DNA from 2 places in the Brevibacillus sp. B_LB10_24 genome. Region 2 is predicted to be linked to the other one. Evidence: riboswitches for the same ligand, from Rfam matches in the RefSeq annotation. Region 2 holds a riboswitch; the other holds the start of a gene.

Region 1 (16,343 bases), on a different contig from region 2:
TTTGTCGACTCGTATGTGAAGACCGTTGCTTCCACAACGGTTTTTTTCATACCTGTATGCTCGTAAACAACACTTCCTCCGCACATCGGATCATCGATGAAGGGGGGAGTTTTTTTACGCTTGGCTAACAGAAGTGAAAGTGAACAACATACGGAGGGGAAGAGATGAATACAGGGCGTTTGACAATCATGGCGGAGATCGCCATCATGGCAGCACTGGCGTACGTGCTTGGCATGGTCAAAATTTTTCAGATGCCGCAGGGCGGTTCCATTTCGTTAGTGATGCTGCCGATCGTGATCGTGGCGCTGCGCAGAGGGTTGACGGCGGGGTTAATCGCTGGCCTGATCGTCGGCGAGTTGAAATATTTGATTGGAGGATACGTGGTTCATCCGGTCCAGTTTTTTCTGGAGTATCCGGTAGCCTATACGGCGATCGGCTTGGTCGGCCTGGCCCGCTCGGCGAACTGGCTGTCCGGCGCCAATCAAACCGCGAAAATCTGGCTCAGCTTGCTCATGGCCGTAACGGTGCGTTTGTTATGCCATTTTACCGCAGGCGTGGTCTGGTTTGGCTCCTATGCCCCGGAAGGAATGCCGGTAACCACGTATTCTTTCCTATACAACCTGTCTTACATCCTGCCGGAATACATCATAACCGGCATCGTGCTCACCCTGCTGGTCAAAAAAGCACCACAGCTTGCCCACCTCAGCCGGTAAGCCGTTAACAAGATAATCAAACTATCTCAACCAGTCCTGCATCAGCCAGGGCTGGTTTCTTAATGTGAGGACAGCACGAGCAGGAAGAAAAAATGGAGCGAGCACAGTCCTTGGCAACGCCTGCCCAGTCGGAACGGAAAAAAACGGCACACGCTTGTCGACCAAATTCTACGTTGAACTACTTCCAGCCCTTTTTGGTCGAAGTGCCGTTTTTTGTAGTGAAGACGGCCAGCCCGGCTTCCCCGCAGGCGTGCCGCAGACGAAGCTCGCCCATTTTTTTCTTCCGCCGCCACCATGTTCTCAAACTCAAAAGATCCGCCACCTTTTTTTCAGCGACTAGGGCAACCTCATTGACATTTTATCCGGCCGATTGTATTGTAGGTTATAAATGCACTGCCCCTGAGCAGAGCAGGAGAAGAGCTGAGGAGGAGATACACATGAGCACAGCAGAGTTTGAACCGGGGTACTTCGGCCAGTTTGGTGGAAGCTTCGTTCCGCCCGAATTGAAAGAGGTTTTAGACTATTTGGCCGAACAATTTGAGAAGTACAAGGACGATCCGGAGTTTAAACAAGAGTACTTGTACTATTTAAAGGAATACGTCGGCAGGGAAAATCCCCTCACGTACGCGAGAAACCTGACAGAAAAATGCAACGGTGCGAAAATTTACCTGAAAAGGGAAGATTTAAACCACACCGGTGCCCATAAAATCAACAATGTCATCGGACAAATTTTGCTGGCCAAACGCATGGGAGCCAAGCGCGTCATCGCCGAAACGGGAGCAGGCCAGCACGGAGTAGCAACCGCGACCGCCTGTGCGATGTTTGGCATGGATTGCACGATCTACATGGGAGCGGAAGATACCAGGCGGCAGGCGCTCAATGTCTTCAGAATGGAGCTCTTGGGAGCGAAGGTCGTTCCCGTCTCCAAGGGACAGGGTAGGCTGAAAGATGCGGTAGACGAGGCTCTGAACGATTTGGTGCAAAACTATCGGAACACGTTCTACCTGCTCGGCTCAGCAGTGGGACCGCATCCGTTCCCGACGATGGTCAAGCACTTTCAGGCGATTGTCAGCGAAGAGTCGAAGCGGCAGATCCTTGAAAAAGAAGGCCGTCTGCCTGACGCCGTCATCGCCTGCGTAGGGGGCGGAAGCAATGCCATCGGCGCCTTTGCCCACTACATCGAGGAAGCGGGTGTACGCTTGATCGGCGTCGAGCCCGACCAGGCAGCTACCCTGACCAAAGGAGTGCCGGCCGTCATCCACGGCTTCAAATGCCTGGTGCTGCTCGACGAGGAAGGAAATCCGCAGCCGACCTACTCCATCGCCGCCGGTCTGGATTATCCAGGCATCGGTCCGGAACACAGCTATTTGAAGGAAACCGGCCGCGCCGAGTACTATACGGTGACGAACGAGGAAGTGCTCGAAGCTTTTCAGATCCTGTCCAAAACAGAGGGGATCATCCCTGCCCTGGAAAGCTCCCATGCCGTCGCCTACGCGTTGAAACTGGCCCCGACGATGAACCGGGATCAGATTCTCATCGTGAACCTCTCCGGCAGAGGCGACAAAGACGTAGAGCAAGTCTTCCAGATGTTAAATTAGAGGAAGCAAATGCAAGACCCGCGCTTTCATCGAGGCGGGTCTTTTTGCGTTTAGCGGAGAAGAACATGCGTATCTGTCAAAAACTCTGCAAAATGGACTGATAGCCTTTGCCAAAACGGGTCAGACTGAATTTGAACCCTGCTGGCCGAGTTTAGAAGACAAAGGATGTGAAACAGCCCGTGTTGAGAATCCAGGCGCTGACGACGGATCGCCGCTTTCTGACCGATCTTTCTCTCGAACAGTTATCTGCCGAAGATATCCTGTGGTATTGGGTGGATTTCAGCGAGCCGAGCGAACAGGAGTCTGATTTGCTGCGGACTTATTTTCACTTTCATCCGCTCAGCATCGAGGATTGCCTGTACTTCATTCAGCGGCCGAAGCTGGATCATTTTGCCAACTACCATTTTTTTGTATTGCACGCGCTAAACCGGGAGACGCTGGACGTCGTGGAGGTTGACCTGTTCGTCGCGGAGAAATACATCGTCTCTTACCACAAAGCGCCGCTGCAGGAGATCGATGAGGTATGGAACCAACTGCCGGAAAAGGGCGAGCTGATCCAAAACACGCTGCACGTCGCCTCCACGGTCATTGACAAGCTGGTCGATTTTTACTTCCCGATCGTCGATCAAATGGAAGACAGGCTCGTCGACCTTGGAGAACACGGGGAGGCGAAGTCCCTGCGCAGAAGGCTTGACCGGGTTTTTGAAATCCGCAACGACCTCTTGAAAGTTCGCCATTCGATTTTTCCTATGCGCGATCTGGTCTACCGCATGCTGAATTCCACGCATTTACAAGGGCTGGAGGAGTATCGCTTCTATCTGGCCGATATACACGATCACCTGCTGAAGCTGACCGAGATGATCGAGCGGAACCGGGAGATAACGTCTGATCTGCGGGACAGCTACATGTCGATCAACACCAACCGGACGAACACGATCATGACCACACTGACTGTGATCGCCACGATCTTTATGCCGCTCACCTTTATCGCCGGCGTCTACGGGATGAATTTTAAGGTGATGCCGGAATTGGAGTGGCCTGACGGGTACTATCTCGTCCTCGGCCTGATGGCATCCATCGCCCTGCTCATGATGGCCTGGTTCAAGAAGAAAGGGTGGTTTAACGAGGACGAGTGACAGGGGGACGCAAACAATACAGTTGTCTGTTCGCGTGAAATCTGGTAGAGTAAAAATCAACTCAATACCGTCATGATAAATAGAGGTGCGCAGCGGATCAGTACTCCTTTCCATTTGGAAAGATGGGGGTTCAGGAAAGGAAGAAAGGCCAATGCGCCGAAGCTTTTGTTTGCCCCATTCAAACGAAGGCTGGGATGGCCCGTGAATAATGGACATCCTGTCATGAAAGAGGATCTTTCGTGGAGCGCTATTGATCATTTGCCAAGGCAAGAGAGTGCAATGAGATGCGATCCGCTCATTGCTTTTTTTGTTGGCAAAATCGCCTTTGTGACGGTTTCAGACAGCTAATGGGAGGCCAATACCAGTGAAAATGATGGATGCGCACGAAATCATCGCTTTTATTCAGAAGAGTGAAAAGAAGACTCCGGTCAAGGTTCACGTGAAAGGAAACCTGGAAGGGATCGACTTTGGCGCCAATACCAAGGCGTTTATCAGCAATAACGTCGGCGTGCTGTTCGGCGAATGGAAGGAAATCAAGCCGGCTTTGGAGCAGCACAAAGAGCAAATCGAAGATTACATCGTGGAGAGCGACCGCCGCAATTCGGCTATACCGCTGCTCGATACGAAGGAGATACAGGCCCGGATAGAGCCAGGAGCGATCATTCGCGATCAGGTGTCGATCGGCAACAATGCTGTCATCATGATGGGCGCGATGATCAATATCGGAGCGGTAATCGGCGAAGGCACGATGATCGATATGAACGTCGTCGTTGGCGGCCGCGGCACGATCGGAAAAAACTGCCACATCGGTGCAGGGGCGGTTATCGCCGGTGTAGTAGAGCCGCCTTCCGCCACTCCCGTTATTGTCGAAGATGATGTAGTTGTTGGGGCCAACGCCGTGATTTTGGAGGGCGTGCGAGTCGGCAAAGGCTCGGTCGTCGCCGCCGGAGCAGTCGTCATTGACGATGTGCCGCCGGGTGTCGTCGTAGCGGGAATTCCTGCCCGGATCATCAAGCAGATCGACGATAAAACCAAGTCAAAGACGGAAATTAAACAGGAATTGCGCCAGCTGTAAGGAAATTCCTATCAAGTAATAAAACAGAAAGAAACTGGGGCATACCCCAGAAGGAGGGCGTCACCGTGGATGACTGGCGTTCATTGGATCAAGAGTATCTCATGTCCACCTATAAACGCCTGCCGATCGCGATTGCGAAAGGCGAGGGAAACTACCTGTACGACGTAGAGGGAAAGGCGTATCTGGACTTGTTTACCGGACTGGCGGTCAACGTGCTGGGACATTCCCATCCGGCGATCATCAGCGCTTTGCGAGAACAAGGCGAGAAGTTTTTGCACATCTCCAATGTCTTTTTAAATCCTCCCGCTATTCGCCTGGCTCAGCGGCTGGTGGAGCATTCGATCAAGGGGAAGGTCTTTTTCGGCAATTCCGGCGCAGAGGCGACGGAGGCAGCGATCAAGCTGATCCACAAGTGGACGGTTCGCGAAGCGAATGGACGTTCTGGTGTCGTCGTGTTGAAAAACAGCTTTCACGGCCGGACGCTCGGAGCGCTCCGGCTCACCCGCCAGGCACACGTGTACCAGGACTTTCCCAGCCCGGCGTTTCCCGTGTTTGAAATAGAAGCGCAGGACGTGGACGAGCTTGTAGCCGTGTTCGAGCGCGAACGGCCGGCAGCCGTGCTGATGGAGCCGATCCTCGGTTCCGGCGGCATCATTACGCTCTCGCAGTCGTATCTGCAAGAGGTAGAGCGGCTCTGCCGGGAAACTGGAACGCTTTTCTGCATCGATGAAATCCAGACCGGCATGGGACGGACGGGCACGCTGTTTGCCTACCAGCACGCCGGCATTACCCCTGATCTGATCTTGTTTGCCAAAGGGGTCGGCGGGGGCTTGCCGCTCGGCGGAGTAATCGCAGGGGAACGATTGATGGATCTGTTCGGGCCGGGCGATCACGGCACGACATTTGCCCCGTCGCCGCTTAGTGCGGCGCTTGGCAATGCGGTATTGGACGTCATTTTGGAGCCCTCCTTCATAGAGCAGTCCAATCAGACTGCCGCCTACCTGCGTGAGCGGCTGTCCCTCCTGGTCCAAGACAATCCGGCCTGGTACGCAGAGATTCGCGGCAAGGGCATGATGCTGGGCTTGCAGATGAAGCTCTCCGCTGAGCAGGTCAGCCGGATCCAGGGCGAACTGCTTGCTGCCGGCATCCTTGTCGACGTGACCCAGAAGACGATTGTCCGGCTCCTGCCGCCGCTTACCCTGACGCGTGCAGAAGCAGACCGGTTTGCCGAGGCGCTGGCTGAGATCACAGCAAAGGTTTCCTAGAGGGAGGAGCATTCCCATGACGGTTCAACCGTTTGTCCAAATACGCCGGGACCTGCATCAAATTCCCGAACCGGGCTTTCAAGAAGTGAAAACGCAGGCCTACCTGCTCGACTATTTGCGGTCGCTCCCGCAAGATCGGATGGAGATCGAGACGTGGCGCACAGGGATTCTGGCAAAAGTGAAGGGAACCAATCCGTCCCGCACGTTCGCGTGGCGGACCGACATGGACGGGCTGCCGATAGAAGAAGAGACCAGCTATCCCTTCCACTCGACACATCCCGGCTACATGCACGCCTGCGGCCACGACATGCACATGGCGATTGCCCTCGGCATCCTTACCCATTTTGTACACGAACCGATCGCTGACGACCTGCTGTTCGTCTTTCAACCGGCGGAAGAGGGGCCGGGGGGCGCCCTGCCGATGATGAACAGCGAGGTGTTTCAAAAGCTGAGGCCCGATCAGATCTTCGCGCTGCATATTGCCCCCGAATATCCGGTAGGCACAGTGGCGACCCGCGAAGGAATCCTGTTCGCCAACACGGCGGAGCTTTTTATCGATCTCAAAGGTAAGGGCGGCCACGCCGCGTATCCCCACAAGGCAAATGACATGGTCGTCGCGGCCAGCCATCTGGTGACCCAGCTGCAGACCGTCGTCGCCCGCAATGTCGATCCGCTCGACTCTGCGGTCGTGACGGTCGGCAAGATCACCGGCGGCACCAAACAGAACATCATCGCGGAATCCGCCCGGCTCGAGGGAACCATCCGCACCTTTTCCAAAGAGTCGCTGCAGCAGATCCAATCCCGCATAGAGGCTTTACTCAAAGGAATAGAAGCCGGCTTTGAATGCGAGGCCGCCATCGATTACGGCTCAGGCTACCGCCAGGTGTACAATCACCCGGCACTCACGAGAGAATTTATGGACTGGGCAGCCACCCGGCCCGGTCTTGAGCTAATCGAGTGCCCCCCAGCGATGACCGCCGAGGATTTCGGCTTCTTCCTCGAAGAGATCCCCGGTTTTCTGTTCTGGCTCGGAGTAAATACTCCGTACGGTTTGCACCACGCCAAGCTCGAACCCGACGAACAAGCCATCGAAGTGGCGATTCGGCTGATCTGTGACTATTTTACGTGGAAGTCGGGAACATCCGCATAAATCAAATCCGCTTAAGAAAGATACAGGCCGCAGTGTAATCTGCGCCTGTTTTTTTTTAATCTTTTCTAGCGGAAGCCTCGAGGAGACCGGGAAAAATGGAGCGAGCACAGGCCTTGGCAACGCCCACCCAGTCGGAACGGAAAAAAACGGCACACGCCTGTCGACCAAATTCTACGTTGAAATACTTCCAGTCCTTTTTGGTCGACGTGCCGTTTTTTGTAGTGCAGACGGCCAGTCCTACTTCCCCGCCGGCGTGCCACAGCCGAAGCGAGCCCATTTTTCCCGGTCTCCACGGACTATGTTCTCCTCGCCAAAAAAATGCAATTTTCAAACTAAAACCGCGAGTTATCCACAAGTCCATGTGAAAAACTTCCGAATTTCCGCGTGTTCCGCCCTGTGGATACTGTGGATTTTGTTGAAAAAAATCTCGAATGGACCACAACTATTTTCATTTTTTCGCGTCTAAACAGTTGGGTAAAAAAATGGAGGACTTATGCTACGGAAATCTTACTGGAGGATTGCTGCATGAAGAAGAAAGTTATACCTATTCTAATGGCTCTCATGATCGCGGGCGTATCGACGGCTGCAAACGGCGATGGAATCGTCAAAGTGTCGGTCGGCGGCGAACAAGTCGGAGTGGAATTGGGGGCGTCGAGTGTCAGCTCGGTGCAGGAGATCGTAGACCGTTTGGGGGCATTTTCCAACTATGACGTGGATTCGGGAAAATTGGAAGTGGAGAAGCCTGCTGTCAACGTATTGGTCTTGGAAGGAGTGCAGAAGCGCAGCCGGGACGTCATCTTGAGCAATCCGGTCAAAAATTTTACGGATAAAGACGTTCCCCGCAGTTTTGGCGTCTTTGTAGAGGTAGATAACGCGCCTGTCTCAAAAGAATTGGTTCTCAAGGTGGTCCTCGTCGGCCCTAACGGCAAAGTGGTTGCCGGCGGAGACGAGCGAACCTTCTCGACGCGCAGCGAAACCAGCTTCTACTTTTCCGAGCCGTTCATCTCAACAAAGCTGGATCAGTACGGAACGTATAAAGTCCAGGTTTTGATGAAACGGGATAAGAATTCCGCTTATGTGAAGGTTGGCGAAAACACCTTTACCGTCGGCAGGTAGGCCATTGGCCTCTCCTGATTCACAGTTGGATGTACGCGATTTCATTTTTCGCAACTCCATGATATAATAAATAAAGCTGTACAAATCACAAAGTAAGTTTTCATTGGAAAGGAAAGATGGGAGCGAATGAAGACAGATCCCGCGCGGTCATCTACTGATGTTGACGGCCCGAGTATACGCATATCCAGGAAAGATGAACAGTCCCTTATAGCGACCTGGCACTTGACAGAGAAGTTTCAGCAGGAGATCGAGGAGAAGTTTGCCATACCTTATGCCGAATTGCCATTTGTCTTGAGGCTTTACGATGTGACGGATCGCGATGAGATCCGAAATGACGGCATGGATGTGTACACAGACTTTGACATCAATCACCGCTCGTCTGAATGGGTTCTCTATGGTGTCCTCGAAGGCTTGATGTACTGCGTCGATCTAGGAATACGTATGGTTGATGGAAGATTCTATTCGCTGACACGTTCTGAAGTTATCTCGTAACAAGATACCAAAGCAGAGGCCCTCGACAGGGCCTGTTTTTTTGGCCGGAAAAAAGAAAAGGCATGTCCGCAGGTGTTGTCTTCGGCAGCCTTGTCGAAATAGTATGAAAAGCCCGGCGAAACCGGTTCCCGTACTGAATAGGAATACGATGCCCTGATTTGTGCATCCGATGGGTCATTCCTGCCGCTAGGGCTTGCGCGGTTGGAAGTACTGCACCCGGCCGTTGAACAGCACCAGTTCGCCTTTGAATTCGCGGGCTAAATAGCGGCAAAATTCATTCGCCTTGCTCTTGTCGCCATGTGTTGCCACCGGCGGGAGGGTGACTTGAACGTAATGCCGTTCAGTATCCTGGGCCTTTTTCGTTCCGACCCCGATGATGATCGATTTATAAAGCTTTGGGTCTTGGCCTCTTAACAAGAGCCAGGGGCCATTCTCGTCTTCTGCATCTTCTATTTTGTAGGGAAATGCGGCTTCGCTGTACCACCACCCTAACTGCTCTCCCGTCTTTTTGGTCATATCGATGTAGCGTTGAAGCTTTTCCCTCACATCGGCGAGTGTCGCTTGTTGAATGGCGGAGCCTTCCACAAAGTATATATAGGCTGACTGCAGATTCACTTTTACGTTCACTCCCATACCTGATCTATCGTACGTGCATTATGGTTAAGTGTAGCATTTTCTGTCTATCTTTGACAACAAAATTAGTTGTTTGGGAAAATAATTGCGGATGTTTTCAGAAAAGTGTACAATAATAAACAATATTCATTCGGCTACAGAGAAAAACCGACTGGGGGGAATACGGCATGCAGGAGGCAACGGTCAGACAAGTGTATGAAGCATTGAATACGTTGCGGGCAATTTCTGTTGTCAATAAAGAGGATTGGGAACGGGCAGCCAAGGCAGCCAATTTGGATTCATCGGTTCAATTGAATATCTTATGGATTATTTACTGTTACGAAGGAGTTCGGGTAACGCAGATTGCCGATTGGACGTTCTGGCATCCGTCTTCGATTGTCATCCACATCAAGAAGCTGATGGATAAAGGCCTGGTGACGATTGAGAAGTCAGACCTGGACGGCCGGGTCGTCAATGTGTACCCGACTCTGGTCGGCAAACGGGTGATCGAACAAAGCCGTCAAAGCGTGCCCGATCTCTTTCGGTTGACGGCCGCACTGGAGCGATTGAAGGAACGGTACAGTCCTGTCGTGCTGGAGCTGTTCTTTGAATGCCTGACCTTTCTGGCACAAACGCTTCATGGGACGGAAAAGGTTCGCTGGATTCAAGAGAGTGAAGACCGCTTGCCTGTCGCTTCCAACGCCTCTTTTTAAAACGGCGCTCGAACTGCCGTCCGAGTTATTACTCGGGCGGTTTTTTTACTGGGGATGTAGGCATACTACCTGGGAGTGCTTCCTTAAACTGCATTCGCATAAATAAGCTCTGGCTGAATCTGGGATAGGGGTTTCCATTATCGCCCATTTTTCCGTTTGTTAAAAAATGTCTACGTGACAAAGACAAAAATATTATGGTAAACTTGTAAAAGAACGAAATTTTTAAAAAATAAGGGAGGGGTAACGATGGACCGTTATGACAGCTTATATGACGAGTCTGAAACAGCCCAAGTTCGATTCTTTGGGTTCGCTTCTGACAGAAAGCGTTACGACTTCGGGGTTGTCTTCACCCACAAGTTTTACGGGAAACCATTGGTCGTCTGCATGCAAACGGGGCGCTCTACCCTTCTCAGTTCTGAGGATGCGCATAACCCCGCTTATCTTCAGCACATTTTTCGCATCGACTGTTCGGAAGAGGCGGAGGAGCTTGCCCAGTTTTTCCAGGAGTATCTGCCATCAATGCCATTTGAAGAAAACCAATATTGAACCAATGAAGGAGCAGGAGAGCAGGAACCCTGCTCTTTCTGTTTGGCTAAGCGGCAAAATGTGACATACTAATTGATTGAGATTGTGATAAAAAAATGAGCTAATGAATATGATTTTTTCTGTTGACGCAATTAGTATGACATATTATTATAAATGTATCACATTAAAGTTTCGTACATGTTTTGATTAGGATATCGTACATTACCTTGCGAAAGTGGAGGGGAGTCATGGGCACCATCGTCTGTCAAACCTGTGGTACGATTATCGATCACTTTGAATCCAATCAGGTAAAAACCTTATACGGAATCTGTGATTCCGGCTGCAATTGCTGTCACCAAACCGAAGAAGACTAAGGATCGCACCCAGGGCATGGGTGCTTTTTTTTGGGCATGGGCCAATCCCCGTTTTTGCGTGTTTACAACTCTATGAATATAGCTGATAATAAAAGGGAGCGATACAAAAAGATAGATAGAACGCTGAATTGAGGAAGAGGAGGAATTACATATGAAGATTCGACGCATCCAGGGGATGCTTGCCGCTGCGGTTCTGGGCGCCTCCCTATGGAGCGGAATGCCTGTTCATGCAGAGGGGATTTGGTCGGAGACAAAGCTGGAGTTGAATGCCGGAAGCCCTTCGTCTGAGGCAGGTATTGGCGTGTCTGACAGCTACGCGGTTTGGATCAACCAAAACGATGACGATTATGCGGTGATCCTGTATGACCTAGATGCCGAGAAGTCGACAAGCATCGCTGCAGACGGCCACAGTAAAACAGGGCTGAAGGTAGATGGCAATTACATAGCCTGGATTGATGACAAAAGAGGCAGTGAAGCTGTATACCTGTACGATATCAATAGAAAGAAGACGAAGCGTATCTCAGGAGACGATGCCAGACCGGGAAGAGAGCTGGACCTGAAGGGCGGATACGTCGTCTGGGAAGACGGTCGCGACAGAGGGACCGATATCTACGCTTACGACATCAACGAAGGTGTCGAAATGAGAATCTCGAAGAGCAATGAGGCCAGTTCACCTGCTGTAGACGGTTCGTATGTCGTGTGGGAAGACGAACGAAACGGCAACAGCGATATCTACGCTTACGACCTCTCTACCAAAAAAGAGAAGGCTCTTGTCGTAAGGGATGGATACCAAGGCCACCCCACGATTGACAGGGGAATTGTCGCCTATAACGACAGCCGCCGCGGAAGATCCGTTATCTACTATTACGATATCGAGAGCGGCAGGGAGACCAAGATAACTGACGATACCCAAGATCGGGAATACCCCAAAATCTCCGGAAACCGGATCGTTTTCCTGGAAGGCAGCGATCTGATGTCCTACGGCATCAGCACGAAACGCACCGAGCACATCGACAGAGGAGTCCAAAGCAGCAACAATTTCAGTTTAAACGGAAACAATTTGTTGTTTGGACTGGGGTATCGCGAAGATATCCAACTGCATCTGCACAATTTCCGCAATGGTGATACCATCAACCTGGGCGGGACGATCAGCGATCCGAGTCAACCTTCCGGCAGCGACAAATACGTCGTCTTTATCAACCACAAGGATAAACGGACCGATGAAGTCGTCTTGTACAACGTCGAGTCCAAGCAGGCGAAAGTGATTTCGTCAAATCAATCTGCTGAGCGTCCGCTGGTGAGCAACTCTTGGGTCGTTTGGTACAATTACGGAGACGACGCCTTGATGGCTTACAACATTAAATCAGGCACTCAAAAGCGTGTAACTGGTCAAAGAGAGTATCCTTCCAAAGAGTTTTATGCACTCGCAGGAAGCAAGCTTGTCTGGCTTAGCGAATCCGGCAGTGGCGGAACTGTCTATCTGACTGACCTGGCTACCGGAAGCCAAAAGGAAGTCGGTTACGCCCGAAACCTGAAGAGCCTGGATACGAACGGCAGCTACATCACCTGGCTGTCGGATGATTACGGCGGCTCAAGCATCAATATATACGATATCAAGACATATGAGAGCTACTCTGTCCGTCGTCAGGCACAGGCGAAAGACGCTCACATCGGAGACAATTACATCGTCTGGACAGAGGAAGGACCGTATGATTGGGACCTGTACTATTATTCGCTGAGCTCTGAGCGATACTGGCCGGTTTTCGGCAACAGAGCAGGCGATCAGCTTCGCCCGCAAATCGCCCGCAACATGATAGTATTCCAAGAGGCGCTTCCGCGGGACCCCGACAAATTTGACTACATGTTTTACGATATAGACCGCGGTTCCTACGGCGAAGGGCTGAATTACAATGCCCAGCCAAGCGAGCTTAGCCTCGGTGGAAACCGTGCCGTTTGGATCGATACGCGCAGCGGAAGCCCGGCTGTTTACACGATGGCATTTGACTGGCCTCGCGACGATGACGGGGATAACGGCGGCAATAACGGTGAGATCAAGGAATACACGATGGAGGAATTGTTTAACGAAGGCCGCTTGACCGGTGTGCTGGTCAACAACGATGCGGACAAAGTGCAATTCATTTTCAAAGGCGGCAGCCGTGAGCAGTCCTACTACGTGGAGGATTTCATCGACTATTACCATGAAGTGATCGATCTGTTGAACAGCACTCCGTTTGAAAAGATCACGATCCGTGTCTATCCGTAAAAAAGAGTACGCAAAAAATCCCGAGGTGGAAAAACCTCGGGATTTTTCGTTTATATCGAAGTTCCCTTAACCAGATATCGCTTCCTGCCGCTTGACTACCTTGATGGTCTGCAGGGACTCGTCTTCCGGCCCCTGTACAGGCAACCCAGCGCGGATGTTCTCCTGGATGTACAGGATATTTTCTTCCGTGATCACTTCTCCTGGCAGGAAGATCGGGATCCCTGGCGGATACACCATGATGAATTCCGTCGTGATCCGGCCTGCCGCTTCCACCAGCGGGACCGCTTCTGTTTCGGCGTAAAACGCATCCCGGGGAGAGAGAGACAGCACGGGTATTTCCGGAAGGGTGACTGTGAGCGGTTCCGCTTCATTCATATGGGCGAATTCGATGGAGAGATGGCGCAGAGCATTGACCAGCGTCTCGATCGCCTCTTCTGTATCGCCGGCTGTGACGAAGCAGAGGACGTTGTACAAGTCGCTCATCTCCACTTCGATCTGGTATTTTTCGCGAAGCCAATTTTCTACTTCCCATCCAGTAATCCCTAGTTCCCGTACGTGGATCAGAAGTTTGGTCGGATCCATCGCAAACGTAGCCGGGCCGCCCAGGATCTCTGGACCGACACAGCGGATGCGGGGGATCTGATTAATCTGTTCGCGCGCTGTCTCGGCCAACTGAATCGCTCTCGCAAGCAGCTCGCGCCCGTGCAGAGCCAGGTGCTGGCGGGCCATATCGAGCGAAGCCAGCAAGATGTACGAGGTAGACGTCGTCGTCAGCATGCTTAAGATCGTCTTGACACGGCCTACGTCAACCAGGCCTTCCCGCACATTCAGGATCGAGCTTTGCGTCAGCGAGCCGCCCAGCTTGTGCACACTGGTCGCCGCCATGTCAGCGCCTGCCTGCATGGCGGAAAGCGGCATCTCATCGTGGAAGTGAATGTGGACGCCATGGGCCTCGTCGACTAAGACGGGTATCTCGTAATTGTGCGCGGTCCGGACAATCTGCCGCAAATCGCCGGAAATGCCGAAGTAAGTCGGGTTGATCACCAGGAGGGCAGCGGCATCAGGGTGAGCCTCCAGTGCTTTTTGCACCGCATTGTTGGTTATGCCGTGGGAGATTCCCAAGCGCTCGTCCATGACCGGATGGATGAATACGGGAATCGCCCCGGCAAAAATGATTGCCGATAATACGGATTTGTGCACATTGCGCGGCACAATGATTTTATCTCCAGGGTTGCAGGTGGCCATGATCATCGCTATGATCGCTCCACTCGTCCCCTGTACGGAAAAGAAGGTATGGTCGGCGCCGAATGCTTCAGCAGCCAACTCCTGCGCTTCTTTGATCATCGCTTTGGGGTGATGCAGATCGTCCAGCGGGGCGATGTTGATCAGATCAATGGAGAGGGCGTTCTCCCCGATAAACTCGCGGAAGGTCGGATTCATGCCCATCCCTTTTTTATGGCCTGGAATGTGAAATTGAATGGGGTTTTTCTTGGCATGTTCTAACAGACCGCTAAACAGAGGAGTTTTTGCTTGTCTCATTGTGTATCGCCTCGCTTTATAAACAGAATAAATATGCAAAAAAACAATATTGAGTATAGCAGACGTGTGGGGGAAAGCAAGTACATTTTTCAGGGATTTCCAGAGCGGCGGCGGATATTGGAAGGAATTGGCCGGGTACGGCGAGAAGTGAACAGTAAGGAGGGAGTGATGGTATGCAGACGAGAGTGACGAGTATGCTTGGCATCAAGTACCCTGTCGTACAGGGAGGGTTGGCGTATTTAGCCTATGCAAATTTGGCGGCAGCGGTGTCAAATGCGGGCGGTTTGGGGCAGATAACCGCCATGACGCTGCCCTCTGCAGAGGCGCTTCGAGAAGAAATCCGCAAGGTTCGGTCGATGACGGACAAACCGTTTGGCGTCAACTTTGCCATCGGTCAGCACGATCGTTCATACGAACACTTGTTGGAAGCGGCAGTGGAAGAGGGGGTAAAAGTGATCACGGTTACCGGCGGAAATCCCGAGCCGTTGATCCGCCGGCTTGACGGGCATGACATCAAAAAGCTGGTACTGGTAGCTTCGGTCAGGCAGGCGCAAAAAGCGGAGGCAGTCGGAGCTGACGCTGTGATGGCGGTGGGCCAGGAAGGCGGCGGCCACCTGGGGCGGGACGATATCGGCACGATGGTGCTCGTTCCCAGGGTCGCCGAGGCTGTTTCGATTCCCGTGCTGGCCAGCGGCGGAATCGGCGACGGCCGCGGTTTGGTGGCTGCGCTGGCTCTGGGAGCGGAAGGCGTGGAAATGGGCACGCGCTTCATTGCCACCAAGGAGTGCGTTCACGCTCACCCGGCCTACCAAGAAGCGCTGGTCAAGGGAACCGAACACGACACGACAGTCATCAAACGCACCTTGGGCACACCGGGGCGGGTCGTTCGCACGCCAGGTTCTGATCAGATCCTCGCGCTGGAAGCGGAAGGTGCCGGGTACGAGCAGTTAAAAACGTTGATCAGCGGGCAGCGAAACCGAACCTATATCCATGAAGGGGATGAGACCGGGTTCGGCTGGGCGGGCCAGGTGATCGGCCTGATACACGATGTGCCTACGGTGCAGCAGTTGTTTGACCGCATGTTTGGCCAGGCGAACGAAATTATCGGGCGTCTGGAGAACATCATCAGCTCCTGAATGTGCAAAAAGAACAGGTTTGCTTCCCATCTTGGTGAAAGCGGACCTGTTCTTTGCATATATTTGGGTATTACCTGACGGCGACGGCAGTCAGGTGGTACACGCGGGTCAGGATCGAGTAGGTCTGTTCCAGGCGGCCGAGGAGCTTTTCGGCGTCGCCCAAAATCGGATCGTGCCGGTCGATGGTAATACCGCAGAGGATTTCCGCCTTCTTCACGCGCTGCAAGCGATCGATCAATTGCAGGACGCCGGCTTTGCCCAGCTGGCTCTGCGGGGTGCTCTCAGGCTGGGTGTGATCAGGCGACCAGCGAAACTCGGCAGGGACGATTTCCATGATTTCATCAATTCGCTCTTCCATTGCTTGTCCGATCTCTTGCTTAAAGGGTGACTCGTATATGAGGGCAAACCAGGCGAAGAGGTGCGTTCCCCACATGCCTAGCTGAAAGTGCGGGTGTTTTTTATAGCCGCGCTTGTCGGCAGCCCAGGCCACCCAGGTATCAGCGGGCGGATTCACGGTCCGTCTGGCGTGCTTTGCTACGTGGTAGAACATCTCCTGCCCAGTCTGCAGGGAAAGGGCGGGGGCGAAGTGCTGACCCAAATATTCCAGCTTTGGGCGGATCAACGATTTGATCTGAT
Region 2 (16,343 bases):
ATCCCTGCTCCTTGGACGCGGGGCGAATACGGGTAGGATCCTTTTTTCGCAGCCGATGAAAAAGTGGGTATGTCTCTTGGATCGAGAATGGGCTGGGCGGTGTTCATGGCGGCAGCTTTCAGCGTTTCGACCAGGTCGCGTCCCTGCAGGTTGCGACCCATTTTCTGGTAAGCCTCCTTGATCAGTGCCATTCCCCCCGCTGCATGGGGTGTAGCCATCGAGGTGCCGCTCTTTACCGCGTACTCTGCATCGAACACCGTAGACAAGATCCCTCCGCCCGGTGCGGTGATTTCCGGTTTGAACTGCAGATCAGGGGTAGGACCCCAGGAAGTAAACGCGGATACCGTCCCGCCGTTGGGGTATGGCAGCCCGTTTTGACCGTATTCTCCGTCAAAGACAATCTCTACCTTTTTGCCCTTTTTCAGTTGGGCGGCGATCTGCTCCCCGGTGTTTCGCAAAATGGTGACAGCAGGGATGTTTTTTGTCTCTTCCGCGCTCATGATCAAGGGGCCCGCTTGGTTATTGAACAGAACCACGCCGGCTGCACCCGCTTCCCGGGCGTAGCGAAGCTTTTCGTCAAAGGTGATCTCGCCTCGCTCTAAGAGGACTACCTTTCCCTTGACGTCCTTGTTGTAGTCCTGCTTCTTCCCTTTGCCGAGGTAGACAAGCTCACTTGACTTGGCCAGCGACAGGGGTGGATTGAGCGGTGTACCTGACGTAGGACGGCCGACGAGATAGACGACCCGCTCCAGGCCTGGTACGCCTTGAATGGCAAAACTGACGCCAGCCAGCGTGGTGGCATTGGCCGAAGCGACCGACAAGGCATCCGGTGCCAAGCCGGGCGAACCGATCATCGAGACGTCAGGGTTTTGGGCTTTCACCTTATCGCTGCCAAAATGGCTGTCATTGCCCGCGGCTGCCACGACGATGATCCCGTTATCCACTGCCCGTTTGATCGCAAACTGCTCGACGCTCATCTCGTCCACGTAACCGGCGGATGAGCCCAGGCTGAGATTGATCACATCCGCCTTCTTCGCGATCGAGTCGTTGATCGCGAACAGAATGGATTCGTTTAACCCGCTTACCTCCCCATGGTAGTTGCTGAATACCTTTTGACTCAGCAGCTGCGCCTCCGGTGCCACACCTTTTACTTTCCCGTTGGCCGCAATGATTCCGGCTACATGCATGCCGTGCTGCGACTCTCCGACGTCTATGGTGGTTTGATTGCGGTCAGCCCAGTTGTATCCGGGGATAACCTTGTCCGCTGCGCCGCTTTTTTGCTCAGCCAGCTGCTTGTTCCGCGGCTTTGGCAGGTCCGGATGAGCGGGATTGATTCCCGTATCCACGACCGCGATCAGCATTCCTTCTCCCTTCACCTTCGCCTCCTGCCAAGCTTTCGGTGCCTCAATCATCTCCAGCGATGAGGTGGGGGCCTCTGTCACCTGTTCCCCCAGGAGCACTTGTTCCATACTGCTCCACTCATCTGCTTCCTGCGGCGAATTCTGGCTGCCGCCCGGAGCAACGCCGTTTGACAGGCGGCGATGTTTTAGCAAATCTTGAACGACCCGCTCGCGGGTAACGAAATTCCCCTGCAGCAGTGCCACTTTTTTTCCAGTCGTGTTGTTCGTTCCAGTGACATGTGCAGATATCGGCATGATAAGCAAAAATAAAGCCACACCGAAGCAGATAATACGTCGTTTCATATCCAGCCCCCCTCAAAAAAATCCCTGTACCTCAGTGTTCCAAAGCAAAGAGGGGAGTATTCAAAAACCGGAACCGTTGGAATTAATCCCTATGACAGCAAAAAAACACCCTCCAACCGACTTGGTCGATTGAAGGGTGCTCGGAAGTTTAAGAGAAAAAGAACGATTTGATCGCTTGTTTCGTCGTTTCCCTGTTCATGTGTGCAATGGAAGTCGTCAGTGGAATGCCTTTCGGGCAAGATTGGACGCAGTTTTGCGAGTTTCCGCACTCGCCGATGCCGCCTTCCGCCATCAAGGCTTCCAAGCGTTCGTGCTTGTTCATTTTGCCGGTTGGATGCTCGTTGAACAACCGGACTTGGGAAATCGCAAACGGACCAATGAACGGATTTTTGCTGTTCACGTTCGGGCAAGCTTCCAAACATACGCCGCAGGTCATGCATTTGGACAATTCATAGGCCCATTGACGGTCTACTTCAGCCATCCGCGGACCAGGTCCCAGATCGTAGGTACCGTCGATCGGAATCCACGCTTTCACGCGCTTCAGCGCGTCGAACATGCGGCTGCGGTCAACGGAGAGGTCGCGCTGTACCGGGAACGTAGTCATCGGAGCGATGCGGATCGGCTGTTCCAGCTTGTCGACCAAAGCCGAGCAGGCTTGGCGGGGCTTGCCGTTGATCACCATCGAGCAGGCGCCGCAAACCTCTTCCAAACAGTTGGATTCCCATACGACAGGCTTTGTCTTTTGCCCCTGAGCGTTAACCGGATTGCGCTGAACCTCCATCAAAGCGGAGATGACGTTCATTCCGGGACGGTACGGAACCTTGAATTCCTCATTATATGGTGTGCTGTCAGGAGTGTCTTGACGAGTCACGATCAACTGAACATACTTTTCGGCCATGATCAATGTCCTCCCTTATCGTGCGAGTAGTCACGTATACGCGGCGGAATCAGCGAAATGTCTACATCCTCGTAGGTAATGTCGGGAGCCAGCGTCTCAGGGTTGAATTTGGCCATCGTGGTCTTCAGGAAATCCTTGTCGTTTCTCTCCGGGAAGTCCGGCTTGTAGTGGGCACCGCGGCTTTCGTTGCGCTGCAGGGCACCCAAGGTAATCACCCGGGCCAATACCAGCATGTTCCAGAGGTGGCGGGTGAAGGACGCGCCGGCGTTGCTCCAGCGCTGCGTATCATTGATGTTGATCTTCTTGTAGCGCTCCATCAATTCCTGAATTTTTTCATCCGTCTTTTGCAGGCGATCGTTGTAGCGAACGACTGTTACGTTGTCCGTCATCCACTCGCCCAGCTCACGGTGAATCACATACGCGTTTTCCGTTCCGTCCATTTTCAGGATGTTCTCGTACTTATCCTGATGCTTTTTGGTATAGCTGTCCAAAACGCTGCTGGAAAGATCGCTGGAGGATTTATTTAAACCGTTGATGTACTCAATCGCCTTCGGTCCTGCAACCATGCCGCCGAAAATGGCGGAGAGCAGCGAGTTGGCACCGAGACGGTTGGCGCCGTGCTGCGAGTAGTCACACTCGCCTGCGGCGAACAGTCCTGGGATGTTGGTCATTTGGTTGTAGTCGACCCACATGCCGCCCATCGAGTAGTGGACAGCCGGGAAGATCTTCATCGGAACCTTCCGCGGGTCATCCCCGACGAATTTCTCGTAGATCTCAATGATCCCGCCGAGTTTTACGTCCAGTTCTTTTGGATCCTTGTGTGACAAGTCCAAGTATACCACGTTTTCGCCGTTGATCCCCAATTTCATGTCAACGCAGACGTGGAAAATTTCCCTCGTCGCGATGTCGCGGGGTACCAGGTTGCCATACGCCGGATATTTTTCTTCCAGGAAATACCAAGGCTTTCCGTCTTTGTACGTCCAGATCCGTCCGCCTTCACCGCGGGCAGACTCGGACATCAGGCGCAGCTTGTCATCCCCCGGAATCGCCGTCGGGTGAATCTGGATAAACTCGCCGTTCGCGTAGATAACCCCTTGCTGGTACAGTTCGGAAGCAGCCGTACCCGTATTGATAATCGAGTTGGTCGTCTTGCCGAAGATGATCCCCGGTCCGCCGGTCGCCATGATGACGGCGTCGGAAGCAAACGACTTGATTTCGCCGGAACGCTGATTTTGCGCGGTAATTCCCCGGCAGACGCCAGCGTCATCCAGGACGGCCCCCAGGAAGTCCCAGTATTCGTACTTGGTGACGAGGCCTTCCGTCTCAAAGCGGCGCACCTGTTCATCCAGCGCGTACAGAAGCTGCTGGCCGGTCGTCGCCCCGGCGAACGCCGTGCGGTGGTGCTTCGTTCCTCCGAAGCGGCGGAAGTCAAGCAGCCCTTCAGGTGTCCGGTTAAACATGACGCCCATCCGGTCCAGCATGTAGATAATCCCCGGTGCGGCATCACACATCGCTTTTACCGGAGGCTGATTGGCGAGAAAGTCCCCGCCGTAAATCGTATCGTCAAAGTGTTCCCAGGTCGAGTCGCCTTCCCCTTTGGTATTGACGGCGCCGTTGATCCCGCCCTGTGCGCAAACGGAGTGCGAACGCTTAACCGGAACAAGGGAGAACAGTTCTACGGGAACTCCATGTTCTGCTGCCTTGATTGTCGCCATCAGGCCGGCCAATCCGCCGCCGACGACGATTAGTTTGCCTTTTGCCATCATTTCTTCCCCCTGTCTCTATTGAATAAATGCTGCCACTGCCCGCAGGCCAACGAAGGATACCAGAACGAAAACGATCATCGTAAAGTAAGTGGCAATTCGCTGTGAGCGCGGCCCGATGGTAATTCCCCAGTGTACGAGGAACGACCAGATTCCGTTGGAAAGGTGGAAGACAGCGGCGAGCACGCCAAGTACGTAGAAGACGACCATGACCGGATTGCTCAGGATATTCGCCATCATGTCGTAGTTTAATTCCACGTTGCCAAGGGCGATTTGAATCCGAGTCTCCCAAACGTGCCACGCAACGAATATAAGGGTAAACACCCCGGTAATGCGCTGCCACATGAACATCTGGTTGCGGAAATAACCGTAATTTCTTACGTTGTTCTTCGATTGGAACGCGTAGTACAAACCGTAAATCGCATGGAACAGAAGCGGAAGATAAATAAAAAGGAATTCAGCAAACAGCAAAAACGGAATGCTTTCCATCGTTCCCGCTGCTCGATTGAACGCTTCGGCTCCTTTCGTCGCCTGGTAGTTGACCGTTAAATGAACCAGCAAAAATGCACCTACTGGAAATAAGCCTAATAATGAATGCAGCCTATGGTTAAAAAATTGACGGCTGTTCGCCATGCTGGGCCCCCCTTGTGATCAGTCCTCGCTTATTTCTTTGAAAAACGTAACCATCAAACCCTAACCTCTTCTCCACTATCCTGTCCCATTGATAGTCCGGTTAGACTCATTCTTTCACTACCGCCAAGTAAACTATTCATCGCCATCCCCCCCTCGCCGGACAGGCTTTATGTAAACGATTTCTGATCCGGACGGTGAAGCTTGTCCGAATTTGTCAAATTGTAGAGAATAGGCGTTTGGTATCTGACCACAACCATTTTACCCCTGTCTCTACAGAGCGTCAAGCGATTGATGAACTGAATTCATCTTTAGAATAAACGCAGTCAGACAGAAAAAATAAGCCGACAGCGGCACGGTACATCAAAAGCTTGCCGCGGGCTTTTGGACAGCTCTGTAACTTGGCGGGTCAAACCTGTCATGTCCGCATTCTCCGGCTCATATTGTAGTAACAATCCCAACAAAAAGGAGCCGAAACGATGCGCCAAACGATCGATCCGCTTGCTACCCTCCTCGCCCCTGACGTAATCGCCCGTGCGGAGCAAATGAATATGCCCTACCTTGGCTATCATTTTTTGCGTGAGACGATGACGCAAAAGCTGCTGGGTGAAAGCGAACCGCCAATCCTCTACTGGTTGGGCAAAGACATCGGCAGTGAATTTGGGTTAAAATCCGCCGCTGACTTGCCCATGCTGTTCATCCGGCTTGGGCTCGGAAAGCTTGATCTGGTGGAGGAAACCTCTGACTACTGTCAATTTTCCCTCACCCATCTGCTCTACGACCACCTTCCCGGCAGCCGGCTGAAACATTCCCTTTCCTTCGAGTGCGGGATCATCGCCGGAGCAATGGGCCGCTGCTTGAAGAAAAAGGTGCGGGCAGAGCTTGTCATAAGTCCCATTGTACCCGGCAAACAGCGCCTTGTCACCATCCATGTCTATTCGGAGGACAAGCACTAGGCAAAACGAGGACTCCGCCTGCATTCCGGCGGAGCCTTTTTGCTTGCTGCCGATCCCAGCCTGCTTTCATCTGTCGAAGTAAGGCTTGATAATCCTCCCCATCTTCTGAAATTCAACCAGAAACCCGTCGTGGCCGTATTTGGATTCCATCAGGTAGAAGTCGATTTTCTTCCCCAGGCGTTCCATCAGATCTGCCATATCTCGCTGATGCGAGTCAGGGTAGAGCAGGTCGCTGTCAATGGCGATACTGACTACCTTCGCCCGGACACGGGAGAGCGCCTGTTCGATGCCTCCCCGGTTTACCCCGATGTCGTGCGTATCCATCGCCTTGAGCAGGGTGAGATAGCTGTTGGCGTCAAAGCGGTCTACCAGCTTTTCGCCCTGATAGCGCAAATAGCTTTCGATTTGAAACATCGTCTGGGACGGATCGGAATCATTGGTCGCCTGCAGGCTTCGCCCGAACCGCTCCTCGAACAGCTCCGCCGTGCGGTAGGTGATCATCCCGATCATTCTCGCTACCGAAAGCCCCCGCCTCGGTCCGGCCGCAGGGTAGTAATCGCCGCCCTGCCACTCGGGATCAGATTGGATCGCCTGACGGGCCGCGTCATTATAGGCGATGGCGATCGCCGAAAACCGCGAACAGGTGGCAATCGGAAGGGCCAGCTGCATCATCTCCGGGTACTCGGTCATCCACTCGTACACCTGCATCCCGCCGACAGATCCGCCGATGACCGCATAGAGCTGTTCGACACCGAGGACCTCCAGCAGCCGGCGCTGCACCCGGACCATGTCGCGAATCGTGATGAACGGAAATCGCGAGCCATAGGGCTTGCCGTCTTCGGGACACAAGCTGGCCGGTCCCGTCGTGCCGTAGCAGCCGCCAAGTACATTGCTGCAGATCACGTAATACTTGTTGGTGTCGATCGGCATGCCTGGACCGATCAACCCCTCCCACCACCCGGCGCGCTGTTCGTCTCCAGCTACGTAGACATCTCCGGTCAGCGCATGGCAGACCACCACGGCGTTGTTCGCCTCGCGGTCATATGTCCCATACGCCTGATACCCTACTTCTACCTGCCGAATACATTCTCCTGATTCGAGAACCACATCCCCGATTGCCACACGTTTCACTTGCGCTTCCCCCTTGCCGATTAAAAGAAAAAACAAACCCCCTCTTCTTTGGAGAAGAGGGGGTGCAACAGACATCCCGGTCACCCACTCTTATCTCTCAAGTGCACGCTGTTACACTTGTAGGATTTAGCACCTCTCCGCTCTTGCGGGGTTGCCGGGTTTCATCGGGCCAGTCCCTCCACCACTCTTGATAAGAGTCTTTTGTGAAATTGTCAAACTACACCAAACCATAGCCATTTTAAAAACTTTTCTTAATCATACGCCGGGAGTCTTTTCCTGTCAACCGCCAAACGGAGATTTTGGGGCTCCTCAGATGCCGTGAACGACCGCTTCCTCTGCCACGTCAAGCCCGAACGCCGTATGCAGGGTGCGCACGGCCAGGCTGGTCTGCTCGGCGGGAATGACGCAGGATACCTTGATGTCGGAAGTAGAGACCATCTTGATCGAGATGTCCTGCTCCGCAAGCTGTTGGAACATTTCGGCGGCGACGCCCGGATTGGTGATCATCCCTGCGCCGACGATCGAGACCTTGGCCAAGCCCGATTCGTGCTCCACCTTGTCAAAGCCGAGTGCTTCCTGAAAAGCGGCCAGCGTTCCGAGTGTCCTATCCAGATCATCCGAAGAAACGGTGAAGGAAATATTGGTGACGGCGGCATCGTACGAGCTTTGAATGATAATGTCGACGTTGATTTGGGCACCCGCCAAGGTGTTGAACAGCCGCGACAACGTCCCAACTCGAGCCGGCATTCCTACGACGGTAATCTTGGCGATATCTTCATCGTGGGCAACACCGCTTACTACTCTTCCTGTTTCCATATCGGCAGCCTCCTCTACGCAAGTTCCTTCTTCTGGTGAAAAGCTTGATCTGACCACTAATTTCACCTTGTATTTTTTCGCCGCTTCCACGGATCTGGGATGAAGCACCCCGGCACCGAGGATCGCCAGCTCCAGCATTTCATCGTACGAGATGCTGTCCAATTTTTGCGCCATCGGAACGACGCGCGGGTCGGCGGTGTATACACCGGATACATCGGTAAAAATTTCACATTTATCCGCCCGCAAGCTCCCGGCCAGCGCCACGGCAGTCGTGTCTGATCCGCCGCGTCCCAATGTCGTGATTTCGCCTTTTTCGCTGATCCCCTGAAAACCGGCGACGATGACAATGCGTCCCCGCTGCAGCTCCGAACGTATCCGGGCGGGGTCCACTTCCTGAATTCGGGCTTTTCCGTGCACGGATTCCGTGGCGATGCCCGCCTGCCAGCCGGTCAAAGAGACCGCCTCATATCCTTTTTGCTGCAGGGCCATGGCCAGCAGTGCGATGGAAACCTGTTCGCCCGTCGTAAGCAGCATATCCATTTCCCGCGCTGACGGATTGGGTGAGATCTGTCTCGCCATCTCGATCAAAACGTCTGTCGACTTCCCCATGGCCGAAACGACCACCACCATGTCGTTGCCCGCGTTTTTATACTCAATAATCCGGTCTGCGACCCGCATGATGCGTTCGACAGTCCCCACCGAGGTGCCGCCGTACTTTTGCACAATCAAACCCATTCTGGCTTCTCTCTCCTTCTCTCTTGGATCCGATACGTAAATCAAGTGGGTAAACGTCTTATTGTCAGAAATGATTTAAAAAAGGCAACGACGAGGATGTAACCTGCCGCTGCCACGTGTGGACATACCGGTTCCTCCTTCCCTACTCCGAGCAGCAGTCAGTATCAAACAGACTCCTGTTCAGTGAGTTAGCTCTCCATCCGGGTGATAGGCAATCACGCGGATGACAGTCCTGCGCTTGTTCAACGCAGACCCAGCACGGCAGATGTCGAGCAAATCGGCCGCACTTCGGCGAATGCCCCTTTCCCGCTCCCGTCGTCGATGCCCGCATCTCGAAGAGGGTACTCATGGCCTTCGCGCCTCTAGCTCACTTCTGCGATTCGGTTGGGAGCTTTAACTCTCCAAACGAGGGAAGTGAGTTCTAGTTATTCATTTGAAAGGGATTATACCACGTAAACAAGCGGCGTTCAATTCATTTTGCGCAGATACTTGATGATTTCACGCGCCAATTTGTCACCGAATCCCAATTGCCGATACTCCTCTACACTCGCCTGACGCATCCGTTCGATCGACCCGAAGTGTTGAAACAGCAGCTTTCGTCTCCGTTCGCCAACGCCTGGAATCTCGTCGAGCTGTGAGCTGAGCAGCGACTTGCTGCGGGCACTCCGGTGGAAGGTGATCGCAAAACGGTGCACCTCGTCCTGAATGCGCTGCAGCAGGTAAAACTCGTAACTGTCCCGTTTCAGCTCGACAGGCGCGGGCGGGTCGCCAAACAACAGCTCCGCGGTTTTATGTTTCTCGTCCTTGGCCAGTCCGCACACCGGAATGTACAGCCCCAGCTCGTCCTGGAGCACTTCCATCGCCGCGCTGATCTGCCCCTTGCCGCCGTCGATGACGATCAGATCGGGCAAATCCTGGTTCTCTCTCAGGAGCCGAGTGTAGCGGCGGCGGATCACTTCACGCATCGAACCGTAATCGTCCGGTCCGGTTACCGTTTTGATCTTGAACTTGCGGTATTCTTTCTTGTCCGGACGGCCGTCGGTAAAGACGACCATCGCCGAAACAGGCTCCACGCCCTGAATGTTCGAGTTGTCGAACGCTTCGATGCGATGGGGCACGCTGATACCCAGTATGTGGCCGAGGTTGTGCACGGCCTGGACAGTCCGCGCTTCATCCTTGGACATCAGCGAGAATTTTTCTTCCAAGGAGAGTCTCGCGTTTTCGCAGGCCATCTGCACCAGCTCGTGCTTTTTGCCCCGCTTCGGCGTCAGCACTTTGACCCCCAGCCACTCTGCCAGCAGCTCCGGCTCGCTTTCCTGCGGCAGGAGAATCTCTTTTGGCAGGGCCTGTTGTTTATCGTAGTAGAATTGGGTCACGTACGACATGAAATCCTCTGTCTCGTCCGCGTAAAAAGGAAAGGCCGCCGACTCCCGCTCGATCATTTTTCCCTGGCGCATGTAAAACACCTGGACGCACATCCAGCCTTTGTCCGTCGCAAAGCCGATAATATCCCGGTCTACCGTGTCTATCAGGGTGATCTTCTGTTTCTCCATCACCGCTTCGATATTGTGAATTTGGTCGCGCAGCTCCTTGGCCCGCTCGTACTCCATATTCTCGGCCGCCTGCATCATCTTTTCCGTCAGTTCCGCCTTCATCGCCTCATGGCCGCCGTCGAGAAACTTGGCGATTTCAAGGGCGATCCGCTGATTCTCCTCTTGGTCCACCTCGTAGACGCAAGGAGCCAAACACTGGCCCATGTGGTAGTACAGGCACACCTGTTTGGGCAGGGTCTTGCACTTGCGCAGCGGGTAGAGACGGTCGAGCAGTTTTTTCACCTCGTTTGCCGCCCCGGCGTTCGGGTACGGTCCGAAGTACTTCGCCTTGTCTTTCTTCACCTTGCGGGTGATCTCCAGCCGCGGATGCGTGTCATTGGTAATCTTGATGTACGGATAGGTCTTGTCGTCCTTCAGCATGACATTGTAACGCGGATTGTGCTGCTTGATCAGGTTGCACTCCAGGATCAGCGCCTCGATCGGGGAGGAGACGACGATGTATTCAAAGTCGGCGATCTCGCTCACCAGAAGCTGCGTCTTGCCGTCATGGCTGCCCGTAAAGTAAGAGCGAACGCGGTTTTTCAGGACTTTTGCCTTGCCGACGTAGATGATTTCGCCCTGCTTGTTTTTCATCAGGTAACAGCCCGGTTTGTCAGGCAGCACGGCCAGTTTGTCTTTTATCGTGCTCACGTAAGCTCCCCCCTTTCATAGGCCGTAACGTAATTTTGCTCTACTCTCCATAGTAGCACAAACGTTCCGGTCATTTCATGGGGAAAATGAAGAAAAACCGTCAGAGCAAAGGCTTGACGATCTTTCGTTTGTGCAACAGGCAGGTAAAAAAACTATGTAGACAGAAGGATAACCAACAGCTTTCTTGCTTCTTCAAAGCTTTTATATTCCTTTTGGAAATATTTGTAGTTCACTGTTTTCCCTTCCAAAAATTTGTACTGGATGAATAAATCAAAGAACGAAAACTGCAGCATTTCAACTTGACGTTTCGGTATTTGACTTGTCTTGCCAGCTAAAACATAACTTAGACTTCCAGCGATATTCATGCCGTAAGAATGAAAATCACCAGTGAAATCATTCTCTTCATCTGACAGTTTTAAGAACTCCGAGTGAAAATCTTCTTGTATTTTATCTGTATCTTCGTGAGGAAATGGAAGATAAAGGTCAGATTCCAAATCCTTCAATTTTTTCAATATATTGTACATTATCGAAACCTCCTCAAAAACGCCACCCAAGTGGGTATTCCGAGCGGAAGTACTTCAACGGGATGACTGGCCCTCTAGCCCATAAAAGTTATTGTACAAACTCCACGTTGTAGCCCTTGTCCCTCAACTGGTCGATGATCATGCCCTCCAATGCGAAATGACCGGCACCCACAACAACGAAGGAGGTATGCTTGCCCTCTTTTTGCTATAGCGTATGTTTCCTAAATTTTATAAAGAAAAAAACTGCCAACGGCATGTATTTTGGCAGTTTCCACTCACTTGCTTCTTTTATGCGTGCTTTTTTCCGCCCAAATAGGCTTCGGTCACTTTTTCGTCGTTCAACAGCGATTTGCCGTCCCCTTCATAGACGATCCGGCCCGCTTCCAGGACGTAGCCGTAGTCGGCGATCTTCAGGACCTGTTTGACGTTCTGCTCGACGATCAGGATCGTTGTGCCTTCGCGGTTGATCTCCTTGATCGTGCGAAAGATCTCGGAGACGACGATTGGCGCCAGTCCCATTGAAGGCTCGTCGAGCAGCAGCAGCTTAGGGCGGGACATCAGCGCCCGGGCGATCGCCAGCATCTGCTGCTGGCCGCCGGACATGGTGCCGCCCAGCTGGTCGATCCGCTCGCGCAGGATCGGAAACCAGGTCATCATCTTTTCCAGGTCTTGTTTGACCCCGGCCGGGTCTTTTCGCTGATAGGCGCCCATCTCCAGATTCTCCAGAACAGTCATCTGGCCGAGGATCGCCCGGCCTTCCGGCACCAGCGCGAGGCCGGCCTGTACCAGGCGGTAAGGCTTCCAGCCGTCTACCCGTTTTCCCTCAAAGGTAATCGTTCCTTTTTCCGGTTTGAGCAGTCCGGCGATCGTTTTCATCGTCGTCGTCTTGCCCGCCCCGTTGGCTCCGATCAGGCCGACTATTTTTCCCTCGGGGACGTCGATCGAGATATCGCGGATCGCTTTGATCTGTCCGTAGGAAGTGCTCACATCACGCATGCTCAGCATCTTGCTCATCCTCCTTCCCCAGGTAAGCTTCGATGACGTCCGGATGATTTTGCACGTGGTCAGGCGCTCCCTCGGCGATCTTGACGCCGAAGTTGATGCAGACCACCTTGTCGCACAGGTTCATTACCAGGCCCATATCGTGTTCGACCAACAGGACCGTAATGCCCATGTCGCGGATCTTACTTACGAGCTCCATCAGGTCTTTCGTCTCACTCTCGATCATCCCGGCCGCCGGCTCGTCCAGCAGCAGCAATTTCGGCTCCGTCGCCAAAGCGCGGGCGATTTCCAGGCGGCGCTGCTGACCGTAGGCCAGCGTGTCGGAACGCACGTCGGCGATGTGGGAGAGACCGACAAATTCCAGCAGCTCCTCTGCCTTTTTCTGGACTTCCCGCTCTTCCCGCCGCTGCCCCGGCAGCCGCAGCAAGGAGTTCCAAAAGCCTGCGTGCGTGCGGGTGTGGCAGCCGACTTTCACGTTGTCGGTCGCGTTCATATGCCCAAACAGGCGAATATTCTGGAAGGTGCGGGCGATGCCCAGTTCGGTGATTTTATGCGGAGGGACCCCGTTTAAGGAGCGGCCGGCAAACGAGATCGTCCCCTGCGTAGGCGGGAAAATTCCGGTCACCATGTTGAAAATCGTCGTCTTGCCGGCGCCGTTGGGACCGATCAGGCCGACGATCTCCCCTTCGTTCACCGTAAAGTTCACATCGCGAAGTGCCGTGATCCCGCCAAAGCTCTTGCCGATATTGGTTAGTTCAAGCAACACTTACGCCACCTCTTTCGTCTGTTGTTCCTGCTGTTTGGCCCGGCGTTTGCCAAACAGTTTTTTGAAGGTGTCGGCAGCGATGAGTCCGTGCGGCCGAAACGCCATGACCAGGACCATGATGACGCCGTACAGCATCATTTTATAATCGGCCAAACCGCGCAGCACCTCGGGCAAAGCGGTCAGAATGACAGCTCCGAACAGCGGCCCCCAGATGATCTCGCTGCCGCCGATGACTGCAAACGAAAGGATCTCGACGACTCTGTGGTAGTTAAAGTCGCCCGGCGTGATGGCCGTGGTGATATGGGCGAACAGACCGCCGCAGAATCCCGCCAAGACGGCGCCGATCACAAATGCCAGCATCTTGTAGTAATTGACTTGCAGCCCCATCGCTCTCGCCGCAGTTTCATCCGCGCGAATCGCTTCAAATGCCCGTCCCAGGCGCGAATGGTTCAAACGCAGCGCAAGGAAGAGGATGATCAAGAATATCACCAGGACAAACACCAGCGTCGACATCGCCTTCATCTGAGAAACGGAGAGTCCGACGGCTTGCGCCTTGAGACCCACAGCCTTCTCCAGATCGTAAAGATAGCTGCCGACGGAAGTGAGTCCAGTCAAGCCCAAAGCCCCGTTGGTGATCTCCAGGTTTAGGAAGATGACGCGAACGACCTCACCGAAGCCGAGCGTTGCGATCGCCAGGTACAGCCCGTGCAGTTTCAACGTCGGGGCCCCGATCAACAGCGCTACCAATCCAGCCACGAGCGCTCCCAAGACCAGCGCCAGCAGCAGGGGAACATCCCCGCTCTTGGTCAATATGCTGGCCGTATAGGCCCCGATGCTCATAAATCCGGCGTGCCCGAGCGACAGCTGGCCCGTTGCCAAGGTGATGAAGATACTGATCGCCAAAATGCAGTTTAAGACGATAAATGTCAAAACCTGCAGGTTATAAGGATTGAGAAAATCCATGTAAAGACAACTCCCCTCTAGGTTCTCCGGCCAAATAGTCCTTGGGGCCTAATCAACAAAATTAGGATTATGAGTCCAAATGCCACAGCATCCCGATAACTGGAATCTCCATAGGCCACTGAAAAGACTTCGATTACACCAAGGATAATACCGCAAACCATTGCACCGGGGATACTACCTACCCCGCCCAGGATCAGCACGGCCAAGCCTTTGAACCCAAGGGTCAGGCCCATGGACGGAATCAAGGCAGAATAGGTCATGCCAATCAGTACGCCAGCCACTCCGCCGAGCGCAGACGCCAGGATGACCGTCGCAACGATCACCATGTTGGTGTTGATGCCCAAAACACTCGCCGTCTCCGCATTCTCCGCGGTAGCGCGAATCGCTTTGCCCAGCTTTGTCCGGTTGATCCAAAAGTGCAGGACAAACATCAGCACCAGCGATATTCCCAAAATCACCAGGTCGACGCTGCGCAGCTGGAACAGACCCAGATCGTAGATCCGGTCGCCAAAGCTGGATGGGAACGCTCGCGAATCGGCGCCAAACAGCCGGTTCATGCCTTCGTCCAGGATCGTAGCAAAGCCGATCGTGCTGATCAGCGGCGCCAGGTGGGGAACATTCTTTTTGCGGAGCGGACGCAGAGCGGTGTATTCGAGGATCAACCCAAATACGGCCGATACGGCAATGGTCACGATAAAAGCGACGCCGATCGGCATGTGAAAGCTGGTCATCATCATCAGGCCAACCAGCGAGCCGAAGATGAAGATTTGTCCATGTGCCATGTTGATAATGCCGAGAACGCCAAAAATCAGGGTATAGCCGAGGGCGATAAGCGAGTACGTACTGCCAACGGTTAAACCATTTACAAGCTGCTGCCAGAACAAGCCGCTTCACCTCTTTTCATCGCTTGGGGGAATAGGAATGCCCGGGAACACCCGGGCAACACCCCTATTTACAATCAATCAAACCATTCAGATTTTACTCAAAGGGTACGTATTTTCCGTCCTTTGCGACAACAACGACGGCGTCACCGATCGGATTCCGATTCTCGTCGAAGGACAGCTTGCCGGATACCCCTTGGAAGTCTTTCAGCTTCGCCAGTTCGTCACGCAGTACCTGGCGGTCTGCTTTGCCTGCCTGCAGCAGCGATTGAGCAATAATGTAGATGCCGTCATACGCCTGGGCAGCGAACTGGTCCGGTTTGGAGCCGTATTTCGCTTCATAGGCTTTTACGAAGGCTTGTACCTTGTCATCCTGCTTTTCCGGGCTGAACGGCGTAGCGACGATCAGGCCTTCCGCAGCAGGGCCGGCGATTTCAAATACCTTCGGATTGTTAAAGCCGTTGCCCCCGAGAATTGTAGATTGGATTCCCAACTCTCTTGCTTTTTTCACGACTAAAGAGCCTTCTTTATACAGAGCGGACACCAGAAGCACGTCCGGATTCAGTTCTTTTACCTTGGTCAATTGCGCGGAGAAGTCGACATCCCCTACTGCGAAGCTGGCTTCGCCCAGGATTTGCAGCCCCATCTCTTCTGCTGTTTTCTTCATGGTTTTGTATCCGGAAACAGAAAAATCGTCGTTGGATGCGTAAAGCAATGCTGCCGTTTTGAAGTGCATTTTGTCATTGGCAGCTTTCATTGCCGTAGGAACGGCGATGGATTCCGGCAGTGAGTTGCGGAACACGAACTCGCCGATGTCATTGATGCCTTCTACCGTGTTGGAAACACCGAAGATCGGGATCTCCGCTTCGTTGGCTACCGGACCGGCAGCAAACATTTCGCCCGACAGAGTCGGACCGATGATTCCGACAACTTTTTCGTCATTGACGAGCTTGTTCACCGCGTTAATGGCGCTTTCTTTCTTACCGCCAGTGTCTTCGTATTGCACTTCCAGCTTCAGCTTGCCTTTGTTGGCTTCATTCAGCTCGGCAACAGCCAGGTCCACCCCGTTGCGTTGGGCTTCCCCGTATGCCGCACTGGAACCGGAGAGGATAAATACAGCGCCAATCTTCGCGTCTATTTCTCCTCCGCCTTCGTTGGCTGCCCCCGTATTTGCCTCTGCATTTTCAGCCGGTTTGCTGCTCTCCGGCGCGGTATTGCCGCCCGAACAACCGACGAGCAAGGTTGTCCCAAGGAACACCGTGCACAATGATTTCAGAAAATTCGATCTCTTCATGGCTACCCCCTGAGTCATAATATTTCTTTTAAGCATAA

What was found. A riboswitch is a leader RNA that binds a small molecule or an ion and turns the genes downstream of it on or off. The one in region 2 is predicted to bind lysine.
Region 1: it holds a riboswitch for lysine, as region 2 does, so the genes downstream of both, dapD (2,3,4,5-tetrahydropyridine-2,6-dicarboxylate N-acetyltransferase) here and ACI7RC_RS07680 (aspartate kinase) in region 2, are expected to answer to the same signal.

The regions. Positions count from the first base shown of each region.
Region 1 is NZ_JBJQOQ010000032.1:15,969-32,311, reverse strand. It holds gene thiT (energy-coupled thiamine transporter ThiT) at 165-713, shown strand; gene ACI7RC_RS22105 (hypothetical protein) at 892-1,023, opposite strand; gene trpB (tryptophan synthase subunit beta) at 1,151-2,311, shown strand; gene corA (magnesium/cobalt transporter CorA) at 2,491-3,447, shown strand; lysine riboswitch at 3,520-3,705, shown strand; gene dapD (2,3,4,5-tetrahydropyridine-2,6-dicarboxylate N-acetyltransferase) at 3,812-4,522, shown strand; gene ACI7RC_RS22085 (aspartate aminotransferase family protein) at 4,588-5,787, shown strand; gene ACI7RC_RS22080 (N-acetyldiaminopimelate deacetylase) at 5,804-6,937, shown strand; gene ACI7RC_RS22075 (hypothetical protein) at 6,993-7,214, opposite strand; gene ACI7RC_RS22070 (hypothetical protein) at 7,463-8,053, shown strand; gene ACI7RC_RS22065 (DUF4912 domain-containing protein) at 8,180-8,545, shown strand; gene ACI7RC_RS22060 (DUF1885 family protein) at 8,732-9,160, opposite strand; gene ACI7RC_RS22055 (MarR family winged helix-turn-helix transcriptional regulator) at 9,346-9,870, shown strand; gene ACI7RC_RS22050 (DUF3055 domain-containing protein) at 10,117-10,416, shown strand; gene ACI7RC_RS22045 (GapA-binding peptide SR1P) at 10,644-10,769, shown strand; gene ACI7RC_RS22040 (hypothetical protein) at 10,921-13,032, shown strand; gene ACI7RC_RS22035 (aminotransferase class I/II-fold pyridoxal phosphate-dependent enzyme) at 13,099-14,571, opposite strand; gene ACI7RC_RS22030 (NAD(P)H-dependent flavin oxidoreductase) at 14,745-15,707, shown strand; gene ACI7RC_RS22025 (YktB family protein) at 15,778-16,343, opposite strand, start outside.
Region 2 is NZ_JBJQOQ010000006.1:2,643-18,985, forward strand. It holds gene ACI7RC_RS07650 (S8 family serine peptidase) at 1-1,703, opposite strand, end outside; gene sdhB (succinate dehydrogenase iron-sulfur subunit) at 1,852-2,601, opposite strand; gene sdhA (succinate dehydrogenase flavoprotein subunit) at 2,604-4,364, opposite strand; gene ACI7RC_RS07665 (succinate dehydrogenase cytochrome b558 subunit) at 4,383-4,997, opposite strand; gene ACI7RC_RS07670 (DUF2507 domain-containing protein) at 5,474-5,950, shown strand; gene metX (homoserine O-acetyltransferase MetX) at 6,017-7,081, opposite strand; SAM riboswitch class I at 7,169-7,278, opposite strand; gene ACI7RC_RS07680 (aspartate kinase) at 7,391-8,632, opposite strand; lysine riboswitch at 8,814-9,005, opposite strand; gene uvrC (excinuclease ABC subunit UvrC) at 9,100-10,875, opposite strand; gene ACI7RC_RS07690 (YxiJ family protein) at 11,028-11,399, opposite strand; partial or broken gene ACI7RC_RS07695 (TraB/GumN family protein) at 11,488-11,583, opposite strand; gene ACI7RC_RS07700 (ABC transporter ATP-binding protein) at 11,688-12,404, opposite strand; gene ACI7RC_RS07705 (ABC transporter ATP-binding protein) at 12,388-13,167, opposite strand; gene ACI7RC_RS07710 (branched-chain amino acid ABC transporter permease) at 13,168-14,130, opposite strand; gene ACI7RC_RS07715 (branched-chain amino acid ABC transporter permease) at 14,148-15,014, opposite strand; gene ACI7RC_RS07720 (ABC transporter substrate-binding protein) at 15,109-16,305, opposite strand.